One region of the Desulfitobacterium chlororespirans DSM 11544 genome, then DNA from elsewhere that is predicted to be linked to it. Evidence: riboswitches for the same ligand, from Rfam matches in the RefSeq annotation. Region 1 holds a riboswitch; each other region holds the start of a gene.
What was found. A riboswitch is a leader RNA that binds a small molecule or an ion and turns the genes downstream of it on or off. The one in region 1 is predicted to bind cyclic di-GMP.
Positions count from the first base shown of each region.

Region 2: linked by a shared signal. The riboswitch ahead of BUA14_RS06145 (HD-GYP domain-containing protein) and the one ahead of BUA14_RS14905 (Na+/H+ antiporter NhaA) in region 1 are both predicted to bind cyclic di-GMP.
Region 3: linked by a shared signal. The riboswitch ahead of BUA14_RS17095 (methyl-accepting chemotaxis protein) and the one ahead of BUA14_RS14905 (Na+/H+ antiporter NhaA) in region 1 are both predicted to bind cyclic di-GMP.

Region 1 covers NZ_FRDN01000009.1:99,862-104,096, forward strand. Annotated here, with positions in the region: gene aroF (3-deoxy-7-phosphoheptulonate synthase) at 1-317, opposite strand, end outside; gene aroH (chorismate mutase) at 399-764, opposite strand; gene BUA14_RS14900 (HutP family protein) at 782-1,210, opposite strand; gene BUA14_RS14905 (Na+/H+ antiporter NhaA) at 1,578-2,747, opposite strand; cyclic di-GMP riboswitch class I at 2,916-3,010, opposite strand; gene BUA14_RS14910 (hypothetical protein) at 3,159-3,728, opposite strand; gene BUA14_RS14915 (BaiN/RdsA family NAD(P)/FAD-dependent oxidoreductase) at 3,821-4,235, opposite strand, start outside.
Region 2 covers NZ_FRDN01000005.1:63,668-67,902, forward strand. Annotated here, with positions in the region: gene BUA14_RS06140 (catalase) at 1-352, shown strand, start outside; gene BUA14_RS06145 (HD-GYP domain-containing protein) at 515-1,576, opposite strand; cyclic di-GMP riboswitch class I at 1,682-1,769, opposite strand; gene BUA14_RS06150 (MBL fold metallo-hydrolase) at 1,984-2,955, shown strand; gene BUA14_RS06155 (CBS domain-containing protein) at 3,048-3,497, opposite strand; gene fdhD (formate dehydrogenase accessory sulfurtransferase FdhD) at 3,760-4,235, shown strand, end outside.
Region 3 covers NZ_FRDN01000010.1:261,364-265,598, reverse strand. Annotated here, with positions in the region: gene BUA14_RS17095 (methyl-accepting chemotaxis protein) at 1-1,527, opposite strand, end outside; cyclic di-GMP riboswitch class I at 1,684-1,768, opposite strand; gene BUA14_RS17090 (MFS transporter) at 2,116-3,306, opposite strand; gene BUA14_RS17085 (helix-turn-helix transcriptional regulator) at 3,847-4,235, shown strand, end outside.

The DNA of each region.
Region 1 (4,235 bases):
CTTTCCACACTGCAGGGTCCTGCCATCACGTGAATTTCTTCGCCGCCGATCTCGTGATCGCCGATCTTGATAATGGTATTCCCGCTCTGGAATTCACGGCTGACAAGCTTGTAGGGTGCCAGAATCGGAACCACTTTTTCTACCCAAGGCAGGGCTTCCAGATCCAGAGCTTTCAACCGGGAGCGATCCCCTACGGCACCGATGATGATCTTCTCCACCCCTTGAGACAGGTGAATTTTGAATCCCTCCTGGCTTAAACGCTCATTGATTTCCTGAACTTCCGCCTCACCGGCTCCACGCTTTAATACAATAATCATAATGTTCCACTCCTTAACTACCATCCTACATTTTTTATACTACTCACCGGCAAGGCGAGCAAAATCTGCCCTAATACAACTCTACTCAACAAGATCTCTGCGTAAATTAACGGCATCCCTTAGATAAACCGGATGAATTTCTTCCTGGGTCAAAGCAGACTCCACATGAAGCAGCACGCGGATACACATAGGCAGCGAACCCGGAACAGGAATTTCATTCAGGCAGATCATAGGGACCCGGTCCCAGCCCAGCTGGCGGGCGAAAGTCGCAGGGAATGCTGCATCAATATCCTTGGTCAGGGTGAAGATGGCACTGATAATATCCGTTGTTGCTAAAGAATTGCGCTTGATTATCTCCTGCAAAAGTTCTTGTGTCCCTGCACGGATGTGCTCAGCACTATTTTCTTGAATCGTAATAGCACCACGTATACCACGAACCCTTGTCACATTGGTTCACCTCCCTTTTAACCCTTGATTTCTTTCGGCGCCGCCCTATGTCCCAGGCCTACCGCCACCTCATCCAAGTGCAATAAGCCTACGCCGAAGAAGACCGCTACCGATAAATGTTCATCTCTTCTGGCAATGCCTATTTTTCCACCGATATTTAATCCCATGGCCTTTGGCATAATCTGGCTCAAAGCTTCCCGGGTAGCACCGGCAACGGCTCCTTCATCACCATGGGTTTCTTGAATGACCCCTTCCCGTTTCGCGGCAACAATGGCTCTTTCCACGATTTTTTTAATAGCTGTAAGATATTCGCCCCCATAATCCACCGCCACAGTACGAATGCCGTGGCGTCCAAAACCGTCCTTCAAGTGAACTTCCTCTTCACGGCTTTCCGCCATAGCCATCCGCATCGCCGCCATAGCAATTTTCTTACTTTCAGCAACCATTTTATTCCTTCCTTTCCCCAAAGGGATTCCTTGGCTTAGATTAACCCATCCTTAATAGTACTACACTATGTGCTTTAAGCACATTAGGACATTTTGCCTAAAAAAGAAAACAAAAAAGACACCTACGGTGTCTAATTCTCTAAATCACCGTCCTACCATCCTTCCTTTATTCAATTTAGGTGTAAAAAATAGAAAACCACAACCGTCCTACACTATGCCCTACACCAGCTGTCGGATTAGATATTAAATTGTATTATATAATGCATCGGGATCATTTTCAACCTATTTATCAATAACTCTATTTGGTAATCGACCGAGGCAAGAAAAAGCAGGCCCATCTTCCCAGAGGACCTGCGTCAACCATTCCTTAAGCCTGATTGTCTTTGACTTTCTTGATTCTAAGCACTTTACCCGCGGCAAAAGCAATGACTGCCGCAACTGCACTGAACAGTGCTCCCATCTTTGCTGCTCCCTGCAGGCCCGGCTCCATAAAGGCTACACCTGAGACGAATAAGGCGACGGTAAGTCCCATAGCCGCTACCACACCTGCCACAAAGAGCTCTTTATACCCCATGCCTTTGGGGAAAGGAAAACCGATGACTGTAGCCCAAGACCCCATGAGGAATATTCCTATGGTCTTTCCGCCGATGAGGGCGGTGAAAACGAGCCAAGTGAGGGTGTTGATTTCTGAGAATTCCACCCCGGCATTGGTTAAGCCAAATAAAAGCAGGCCAAAGTCCACGAAGATTTTCCACTCATGCTCAAATGTTTTCAGGGTGGAATGATCCTGGGGATCATCTTCAAATAAGCCGAATTCCTCCCGGGGAGGATGGGGCAGAAAAGGAACAATAAACACCAGAGCCAAAGCCGGGTGAATATGCGCCAGATAAAGACCGGCCCAGCTCAGCATTCCCCCCAAGACGATATAAGGCCAGTAGCTCTGAACATTTTTGCGTCTAAGCAGATAAGCAACCAGCATCCCCGCCGCAGTGAGCAATAACCAGATCGGCGCCACCGGGTTGGCGGGATCAGGGTAGAAGCAGGCAATAATCATCAGACCGATGCCATCATCGACAATAGCCAGGAGCAGCAAGAAAGAGACCGCAGCATGCTGAGCTCCAAACACTACCCTGGCCACCAGCCAGGCTAAGGCGATATCGGTGGCTGTAGGGATACCCCAGCCTCTGGCAAACTCAGGACTCCCGATCAGGGCATTTAAACCAATAAATACAACGGCTGGGCCCAAAACTCCGCCAAGGGTGGCCATTAGAGGATTGATCGCCCTTTTAAGGGGATTTAAACTTCCTCCGGGCAGCAGGCTTTGGGTAATTTCTATCGCAGCCATGGCAAAAAAGAACACCATAAAGATATCATTAACAAAGAAATGGAGGGATATATGGCCCACAATTTCATTGTGAACAAAATGATGGTAGTTCTCCGGTGCTGAATTAGCCCACACAAGGGCGATAAGGACACCTAGGATTAAGGGTATTGAAAACTCCTGTAAAAAATTGAGCGTCTTTTTCTGGGTACTCACTGGCCTTCCTCCTCAAGTAAAATAATGGGTACATGTTAGTTTATATTTTCACGCCTTACAAAAGGCGCAATTACCAAAGTCTCGTCCAGCCTCCCCCATAGGGCAAAAAAGCACACAAAAAAAAGAGTAGTCCAAAAAGGAACTACTCTCCCCTAAGAAGTTCTAACTACTTGCAGCCTGGCGATCCTAGCCGGTCTTGTGCAACGACCTTAGACCCATAGCTTTAGCGTCCTCTGCTTTCGCAAAGTTTGCCCCAACCATTAATGATATATAATCTTTAGATACTTTAATATAGCATAGCTAAACCGCCCCAGGCAATAAAACGGGGTAAATTTCTACAAATCTCTTATTCGGCAGATATTATAATTGCGTACTGAACAAGACCACATCTCTCTATTATTTACCTATACTTCAGCGCCCGACTCTTAAGGTTTGACTATTATGCTCGATGATTAGGGTCTGATTAAGCCGCGGCTCTGTCAGGGCTGAATCTTTCTTAATCACCTGGATGCGAACAATAGCGGAGACATTGGTTCCATCCAACTGAATTACTCCTGTTTGAACAGGAATCTCCAACTCTCCCCGGGCCAACGTTCCCAGAGTTTTGCCATTTTGGATCACGCGAACCGGAGCAGCGGGGACCGCCTTGAGGGTGATCAGAGCTGTTTGGGGAGTCGTTTCCTGAATCAGGTTCGGGGTAACCGTACTTGACACCGGTGTACTGTCCAAGGAAGGGGCTTCTATGTTCTGAGCCACGGAAATATAGTAACCTACAGGATCTTTGGCCAGCCCTAAGGCCATCTGAGCTAAAACCAAGAAGACAGCAGAGAGAACCACTGCCCGAATAATAACCTTCTCGAATCTAAGCAAGCCCGCCGAAGCACTGGGCCGATAGCTTTTGACACGGGGTGCGCTTCTTACGGAACGAGGAATAAACCCACTCCGTTTTTTATACTTACCAAAAAATTGCCAGCGACGCATAAACTTCACCTCATCACCAGTTTATGCAACCTTAGCGGAACTAAGACATGATTCTTATCTTAGAATGTGCAGATTCTAGGTGTTACAGAGTACTACTCATCGACTAAAGCGTGTTCCCCTGCTCCCCGGCCGGCCCGGTACCCCATAGCAAAAGCTGCCTGCAAGTTATATCCACCCGTCACTCCGTCCACATCCACTACTTCTCCGGCCCAATAAAGACCCTTGATCTTTTTGGAAGCCATGGTCTTGGGATCGATTTCTTTGACATCCACTCCTCCAGCGGTCACGATAGCCGCAGCTAAAGGCAGAGTCTCCTTGATGGTTAAAGGAAGCTCCTGCAGCAAATGGACCAGGTGCTTTCTCTCTTCTTTACTGATACTATTGACCACTTTCTCGGGGGGAATCCGGGACCATTGGATCATTAGGGGAATTAAGCTTTTGGGAAGGAGCTCATCCAGTGAGTTCTTAAATTGCTTATTTAAATATTTCTTAAAATCTCTCTGCACT
Region 2 (4,235 bases), on a different contig from region 1:
CCACGATACCTTGGGGACCGTCAGTGGAACCGAGGGGATAGCCTATGAAGTCCATGACAGCTTTTTAACGGGTTCCCCACTTGTCTATGACGGGATACTTATCGTGGGAAGCGGCAATATCACCCCATATTTTACATATACAGCACAGAAATTCACAACGGATATATACAACCATTTCAAACCTATCGGCATCATTCAAAAGGGTGATGCTGTACTGGAACCGCTGGGTTTATCGGCTGATGAGGGGATCGTCACGGATTCAGATTCGGAGTTTGCCAGCAGATTTATCAAGGCAATGGCCAAGCAGAGATTCTGGAACCGTCCAAGCTTTCTTTATCCTGCTATGGTTTAATTCAGATGAGACCGTTTCTCGGTATTCCACCGGGGAACGGTCGTTTCTTTCGGACAGATGCCGATAAAGGACAATAAAAGGACCGAGGCCGCCGCCTCGGTTTCTTATCCTATAGAGTACAGGGCAATATGATAATGGTAAGGCTAAAACGCCGGAGAAGTATTACTCCAGAATGGATTCGATAAAAAGGGTCCGTTCCTCGACGAGATTGTATTCTTTTGCTTGAACACGGGAGAGGGTTTGATCGGCTACCAAAACCCTGATGATGGGACGCATCGGCAGACTCTTATTTTGATCAACGACAATACCTGTTTCTCCGGTACTCAGTTTAACGGTACAGCCTGTAGGATACGCGGCAATATGCTTAAGAAAAGTAATCACGAGATTCTTAGGGAAAAACTTTTCAGCACTGCCCATAAGAATTTCGCAGGCCTCATAAGGCGGGATGTGGGTATGTCCTGGACCGTCATTCACTAAATTATCATAGAAATTAGCAATGCCGACAATCTGAGCCCACTGGTGAATGGCGTCTCCCTCGAGCTTACGAGGATAGCCGTTGCCATTGAGACGCTCATGGTGCTGGAAAGCAATATGGGCACTCAACAAATTCAGCTCCCGTTTTGTTCGGAGGATATCGAAACCGTGATTGGTGTGAGTTTGGTAAAGAGCTGCTTCCTTGGGAGTAAAGGGTTCTCGCTTGCTTAAGAGCTTCTTGGGCAATTTCACAGTGCCAATATCATGGAACAAGGCACCGATGGCCAGCCCTTCAAGATTTTCCCGATCCAGGCCCAGGGCCTTACCCAGTACGATGGAGAGAACGCAAACATTGACGGAATGGGCAAAAATCTGATTATCGTAAGTTCTCATATCCGTTAAGCCGATGAAGATATCCTTTTGGAAAAGGATATCCTGAATAATATTGTCAATGTTCTTCTTTACATTAAAACCGTCAAAATCTTTTCCTACTTTCACAGCCTGCACAGCATTATCCAGGGAGGCCATGGCCTCCCGCCGGTGCTCCTCAGAGATAATATCCTCTACGATGATATCCTTGCTTACCTCATCGTCAATATAGAGAATGTTGATGCCAAGGGTTTTTAAACGGTCTATATAGGATTTGGTCAGAGCCATCCCTTTCCCCAGGAGTACACGGCCATCATTGGCATAGATCGTTCGCCCCAGAATATCCCCTTCCTTAAGCCTGTTTATGCTTAACTGACGCATTGAACGCTCTTCCTTTCAAACTTATCTTATAAAAAAATATATAAAAGCAGTATAAAATTAAAGTCGCCATGTGAACTGGCGACAAAGGTGTTTAAAGCTTAAGGCTTCGGTAGCTTGGCGATCATCAGGAGTATATCCAGGAAGACCCATAGCTTTGCGTCCCTGGCTTTCGCCAGGTTTGCTATTGTCGAATCACTAAATTATAGGCTATGCAATTTTAGGTATCCAAGGCATAAGGATTTATCATCCATTCTATTATAAGGGCTAAGTTTTAGCTTCACAACATCTTCTCCCCCAACAGTTGGAGAATTTTTGAGAGGGTAGAGTAGAGCGTTGCCTATGAATCACAGGATATTTGTGTTAGAATAATCAGAATAGTTTATTTTTTAGATATTGAGGTGAAAAGAATGATTCGGGAAGTCTATCCCCAGATTTACTTGAATGAAATACCCTTGCCGAAAAACCCACTGAAGGCATTAAATAGCTATATCATCCCCTCTGAAGGCCGTTCCTTGATTGTGGATACAGGGTTTAACAGGGAAGAGTGCAGGAATGCCCTGATGGAAGGAATTACAGCGTCAGACATTAACCTGAAACGGACAGATTTGGTGCTGACCCATATGCATGTGGACCATTCCGGGTTGGCTGACTATCTGTGGAAACAAGGGTGTAAGGTCTATATCGGAAAGAAAGACGGTATCCTGCTGAATAATTTCAGAACCTCTCCTGAACAGGTGCTGGGGCATCTGAGTGAGGGTCTTAATTTGAACCAGGGAATCGGCATGAAAGAGATTGAGGCCTTCGACATAGCCCCCAAGGAACCCTTTGCATACACCCCATTGCAAGAAGGAGACTGTTTAGAAGTGGGTCCCTATCAGTTTGAAGTGATCGATATTCCAGGCCATAGCCCCGGACATATCGGTTTATACGAAAGAAAGCATAAGCTGTTTTTGGGCGGGGATCATATCCTTAATGAAATTACCCCGAATATTACTTTCTGGCATTACAAAATCGATAGCCTGGGGAATTTCATGGAGAGCCTGAACAAAATTCGCCGGTTTGACATTGACTGGGTGTTTCCGTCTCATCGCAGCCTTATTCAAGACCATCGGCAACGGATTGATGAATTGATCGTTCATCACCAGGAACGACTTGAGGAAATCACCGGAATTCTGCGTGATGGCCAAAAATCAGTCATAGAGACAGCAGCAAGAATGCATTGGGATTTGAGCTATAAGAGCTGGAATGATTTTCCCCTTACTCAGAAGTGGTTTGCCTCAGGTGAGGCCATGGCTCATCTGGAGCATCTGGTGTACAAAGGAGAGGCCCAGCGAGTGAATTCCGAGGGAAAGCATTATTATGAATTGGTTAATCCATGACTTCTGGCAGTGATAAAGTCAGCCCGCCGGGTCCCCAAAGGAAGCGGCGGGCTGCTTGTTGTGCCTGGGCTATGTAATTGGGCAAAGAACGGCTACTCTTCAATCAGAACCTTAATGACATCTTTTCTGGTGATGATTCCGACCATTTTGCCGTTTTCCATGATGGGTAACCGTTTCACATTGTGATTAATCATGAGAGAGGCAGCTTCCTCAATAGCAGCGTCTTTTTCGAGAGTTATAACCTCATGAGTCATTATTTCCGAGGCTTTGAGGGCAACCAATTTCTTTAGATCAGATTCATATTGTTTGACACCTCGGTAATAGATCAGAGCACCCAGGAATCCTACCGCGTCAGGAACCCGAGGATGGGTCTCCTTATGCAGCAGATCGCCTTCGCTGACAATACCGATTAAATTGCCGAAAAGGTCGATGACCGGGACTCCGGAAATATGATGGTCACATAGCAGCTTAGCGATTTCCTTAATTTCCGTATTCGGCGAAATTGTAATAACATTGGTTTGCATAATATCCTGGACCTTCATTGCCAATACCCCCTTGTGATTACCTTGGAACATATTTTGTCTGAATTTAATCCTAGTATACCATGATTTTGACAAGAAGAAATGAGGCAATTTGGAAAAAAAGGAAATGACCTTCCTTGATGTTCAGTATTTTTCAGAGAAGTTGAAAGATTACCGCAAAAGAATAAAAGTGCAAAAAGGTAAAGTTGTCTGTTAGGTCGTATAATAGAATAGAAGATGACCTAAACGAGGATGGAAAGATTTTTGCAGGAGGGAGAATGACATGAGTAGCCATTTAGCTAGCACTACAGAAACTCAGGTCATCAAAATTATAGGAACCGATAAAGAAGTGGTCAACGAGCTGGTTGCCATCGAAAAGGCCCTCACAGTCTTTATTAATGGCAAAGAATTTGCGACCATGGTTTGTACGCCTACTCAGGAGAGAGAATTGGTCATAGGCTTTCTCTGTTCGGAAGGGATCATCGAAGATCCTGATCAGATAAAGAAGATTACCTTGGATAAAAGGGAAGGGCTCGTGTGGGTGGAAACGACAGTGGAGCAAACCCTTAGTGAAGACCTTTTTCTGAAACGTTATCTCACTTCTTGCTGCGGTAAAGGGAAAAGTGCCTTTTATTTTGCTAATGACGCCCGATTGGCTCAGAAAGTAGAGAGCCGGCACACCATTACCGCCCAGGAAGTCAGCCACTATATCAATTTGTTGGAAGACAATTCAGAACTGTTTCATCTTACCGGAGGAGT
Region 3 (4,235 bases), on a different contig from region 1:
TTCTTCGGCTACGACGGCAAATCCTCGCCCGGCATCACCAGCGCGGGCTGCTTCAATCGAAGCATTTAAAGCAAGTAGATTGGTTTGTTCGGCGATACTGTTAATGGCGCCGATCATGTTGCGAATCTCATCGGCCATTGTAGCCAGTTGAAGTATCGATTGACCGACAGTGTCCGAATACTTGTTGTTTTCTTCTATTTTTTGACTTTGGCGTTCAAGAGCCTTTTGACCTTCTTTAGCAAGCTCTAAGGATTCTTTGGCCTTGTCTGCACCAACCTCTGTTTTTTGCGTAGCTTCGCCGACGATATGATTAACCGTAGCAATCGCATCTGTTGAACCCTGAATCATTAAAGCCTGATTGCTATTGCCCTGAGCTATTTCGTTTATCGTTGTAACGACTTGGGTTAAGCTCTCCGTGGTTTCCTCAGTTGTTGACGATAATTGCACGGAATGAGATGCTAAAGCCGAGGCAACCTCTTGAATGTTGACTACCAGTCCCCTTAAGTTGTGGGTCATTGTCTTAAGACTATGATAAAGTCGGCCTATTTCATCTTTTGACTTGATTTCAACCTCAAAGTCTGTCAAATCTCCGCTTGCAATTGTTTCGACAACAGAGGATAACTTGACGAGGGGCTCCGTAAATCGTTTGGCAAAGATAAAGCCGAATAAGCCGACAATAATGCTCACAGTAAAAAGCAAGCCGATTGAGATGTACAGGAGTTTATTAGCGGAAGCCATCGCCACCGAAACAGGGGTTTCCACAGCGATTAGCCAGCCCGCCTGTTCGTGCAAAGCATGGCTGACAATAACCTCTTCACCTTGAATATTTGCCCCTTGCATGGTCATGTCCTGTCCGGTAAAACCTGTTTGCACAAATTCTAAAGAGCTGAAATCTTCTTGGTTTTGAACATATTCGATATGGGGATGGGCTAATACTGTCCCTTGCCTGGAAAGCACATAGACGTTTGAACCGCCTTCTGAAAGCTCTGTGACAAAGTCACTGAGCTGAGCGAGTTGTATGTTCGCTTGAAGAACTCCGATAATGTTATTATTCATATCACGAACAGGTGTAGCGATAACGACAATCAATGCACCGGTAGCCTTCGCGACGATAATATCGGATACATACTCTTCAGTCCCGTTCATGGCCTGCTTAAAAAAATCTCGCTCAATGATGTTGGTTAAGGCATCATCATTACTTTTAACGACTTGTTGTCCTTCAGTATTATCAAGAGCAATAATAAGTTCGGGGTTGACTTTAACGGCATCCAGCAGAATATTTTTCGCATTAGGTAAATCAAAATTGCGGATGGCCGGTTGATTAGCGACCATATGTAGGGTATTGAAATTTTTATCTAGCATCCCGTTTATTTCAGCTTTAGCAATTGCTATTTTATCCTCACTTAGCTGATAGGTACTCTGTTGGGAATCTGAGATAAAAGAAGGTATGGATACGGCGGAAAAGATTAACAGTGGAATTAAACTAGTAGCTAAGAACATTAAAAATAATCGTGTCTTGAGTTTCAAACTAATTCCTCCCTATAATATCTTATGATTTTATTTAAATAGCTTACTTTTTTATAGATTTTCTAAGTATGCTAAACTAGCTCACCAAGGATAAAGTTTAGGCTGAAAAAACCAATAAAAAAAGCCGCATTCATTTAGCGACAGCAAAAAGAGGCGTTCGGTAGCTTGGCAGCCATCAGCTTGATCAGGAAGGCCCATAGCTTTGCGTCCTTAGTTTTCACTAAGTTTGCCTTTGTCGCAATATAATTAAAGATTATATTGGTATGTTGTATGAGGTATTACCTCAATCAATTCTACTACAAAGTATTACAATTTGAAAGGTAATTTAAAAATAAATCTATATTCGCAAATAGTAATAAAATTTTTGTGATTTTTTACCTATCAGAATGCCAGTGGGTGGCATCTTTTTTTATCTTTTAATTTTAGAGATGACACCGGCAGTTTTTGTTATGCTGTAGGGGCCGAAATTGAAGATGTTATGAGAAATATGAACTAGAGGTCTTTTGATGAATAATAAAAGCCTTAAGATACGCTCATCTGACGTAACTCAAGGCTTATTACTTATCTGCTCCTGAACATATCTGTGTGCTACTCCGCCCTAGCGGCAGGATCAAGCTCTATCTTAATTCGGCGTGAAAGTATGAAATTGAGAAAAGCGATAACGGCTGCGCCCATAAAGACGGCCTGATATCCAAAAGCTGCCCACAAAAGCCCGCCGAAAACGGGAATGACCATGGAGGCGACATGCTGCAGACTGACCCCCGTCGATAGCGTTGGGGTCACATCATCAAGATCGACGGCAATCTTCCGTAAATATGTCGACCGCGCCATTTCCACCGCAGACATGGAATTATCGATGACATAGCAGGCGGCGATAATCACCGCAGCGATGCCGACAGGGAAAATGTCGGCTGAGAACGCATAGCCAAGACAGATGGCGAACAACAAAGCGGCCTCCACCGTCAGAACGAATCGCTCCCCCCGGACGTCGATCAGGCGGCCAATTATTTTACGTGTGCCAATACTCACAAAGGCGACAATCATACCCAGGATAGCAAACATCTGAGGTTGCACATTAAACACCTTGATCAGGACCCATGGGGCAAACGTCAAAAAAATCTGCGCCCGCGCTCCGCTGACGCCGGCCAGGACATAATAGAGGGTGTAGCGTTTGCGAAAAACAAATTTGACTTTCCTGGCTTTCGGTTCGCCCTTCTTCATCAGCCCCACCGCCAAAGCAGCGAACACATAGAAAACAGCACCGATAATAAAGGCGATCTGATAGGTCATATTCAGAAAATGAAAGCTCAGGAAGACAAAAACGTAGGCGATAATACTGCCGAACAGACCGAAGGCGCTGATCGTTCCAAGCCTGGCGCCGAAAGACTCCAGTTTGGACAGGGACATGCCGATGGATGGCGTGACAGGCATGACCATATGTGTGCCGAGGCTGTACATCATCATCCAAATGATCATAACCGCGAAGGTGGGAGACAAAAGGCCCAGCCCCAGCATCCCCAATCCTGCCGCGGCCATGCCGAGCATGGCAATCCGCACATCCCCGGCAAAACTTAAAACCGCCAGAACCAGCATGATAAAGAAACCCGGCGCTTCCCGGGGCACCTCGAGGAAACCTCTGACACTCTCGGAAAGCATGAATATATCGTTTAAATAGTTGTTGAATATGGATGTATTAATACCTGCGCCGATCCCGGCGAACAATCCTGCCAGCAAAAACAGCTTAAAGTCCCGGTCACCATCACTATGTTTTTCTTCCATAATAAGCCGAACCTTTCAAAATCCTCTGACGCATTTCTCAAGCGCTTTAGCAAATAAACCGCAAAAGCATTATAGCATGGGAAAATAATGCTTTCAATGTGCAACCTAGGAAAGGAAGTGAAGGAATGTTCGACATAATGATTCTCCCAGGATGATTTTCACTTTGCTGTTATGAATCCCGATGTGGAAGGGCTCGTACAACGAATCGAAGAAAACGTTGGGCGGAGAATCAGTAAAAAGTGGACAATATTCCCGGAACAGTATCTTTATGAACTATTCTATGTTCAAGAACCTTGGAGAAATGTTATAGAGATTTTTTTCTCACAGCAGTGACAGCATAATGGTTGGAAACAGTTTTTGTCTTCTAAATAAAAGAATCAATAGTAAACAGAGTTATTAGTAGACTGCGGAAGTTTATTGTAATGGGGTAAATGTAATGGTAAAATATTGGTTATAAATTATACTATAAGAATATGTAAGGCTAAAACAAATGATTATGAAGTTTGGCTTTATCAATGATATTAATTAATGGAGGAACCGATGAATAACAAGCAGATTTTGGAATCATATATACCCTTAGTTCAGTTTTTTGGTAAAGTATGCGGAGGTAATTATGAAATCGTTCTCCATGATGCATCAAACCCTGATGAGTCTATTATTGCAATTGCCAACGAGCATATTAGTGGAAGAAAATTAGGCGGACCTATGACCGACCTTGCTCTGAAGCTTATTAAGGGAGAATATTATAAAGAACAAGATTACATTGTAAATCACGGCCGTACCAAGGATAATAAGATTCTAGTCTCTTCCACTTTTTTTATAAAAGGAAAAAATCGTGATTTAATTGGGCTACTGTGCATCAACAACAATGTTACCGAGTTAATGGCTTTTAAAAATTATCTGTCAACGGTTTTGAGCTGTTTTAATAC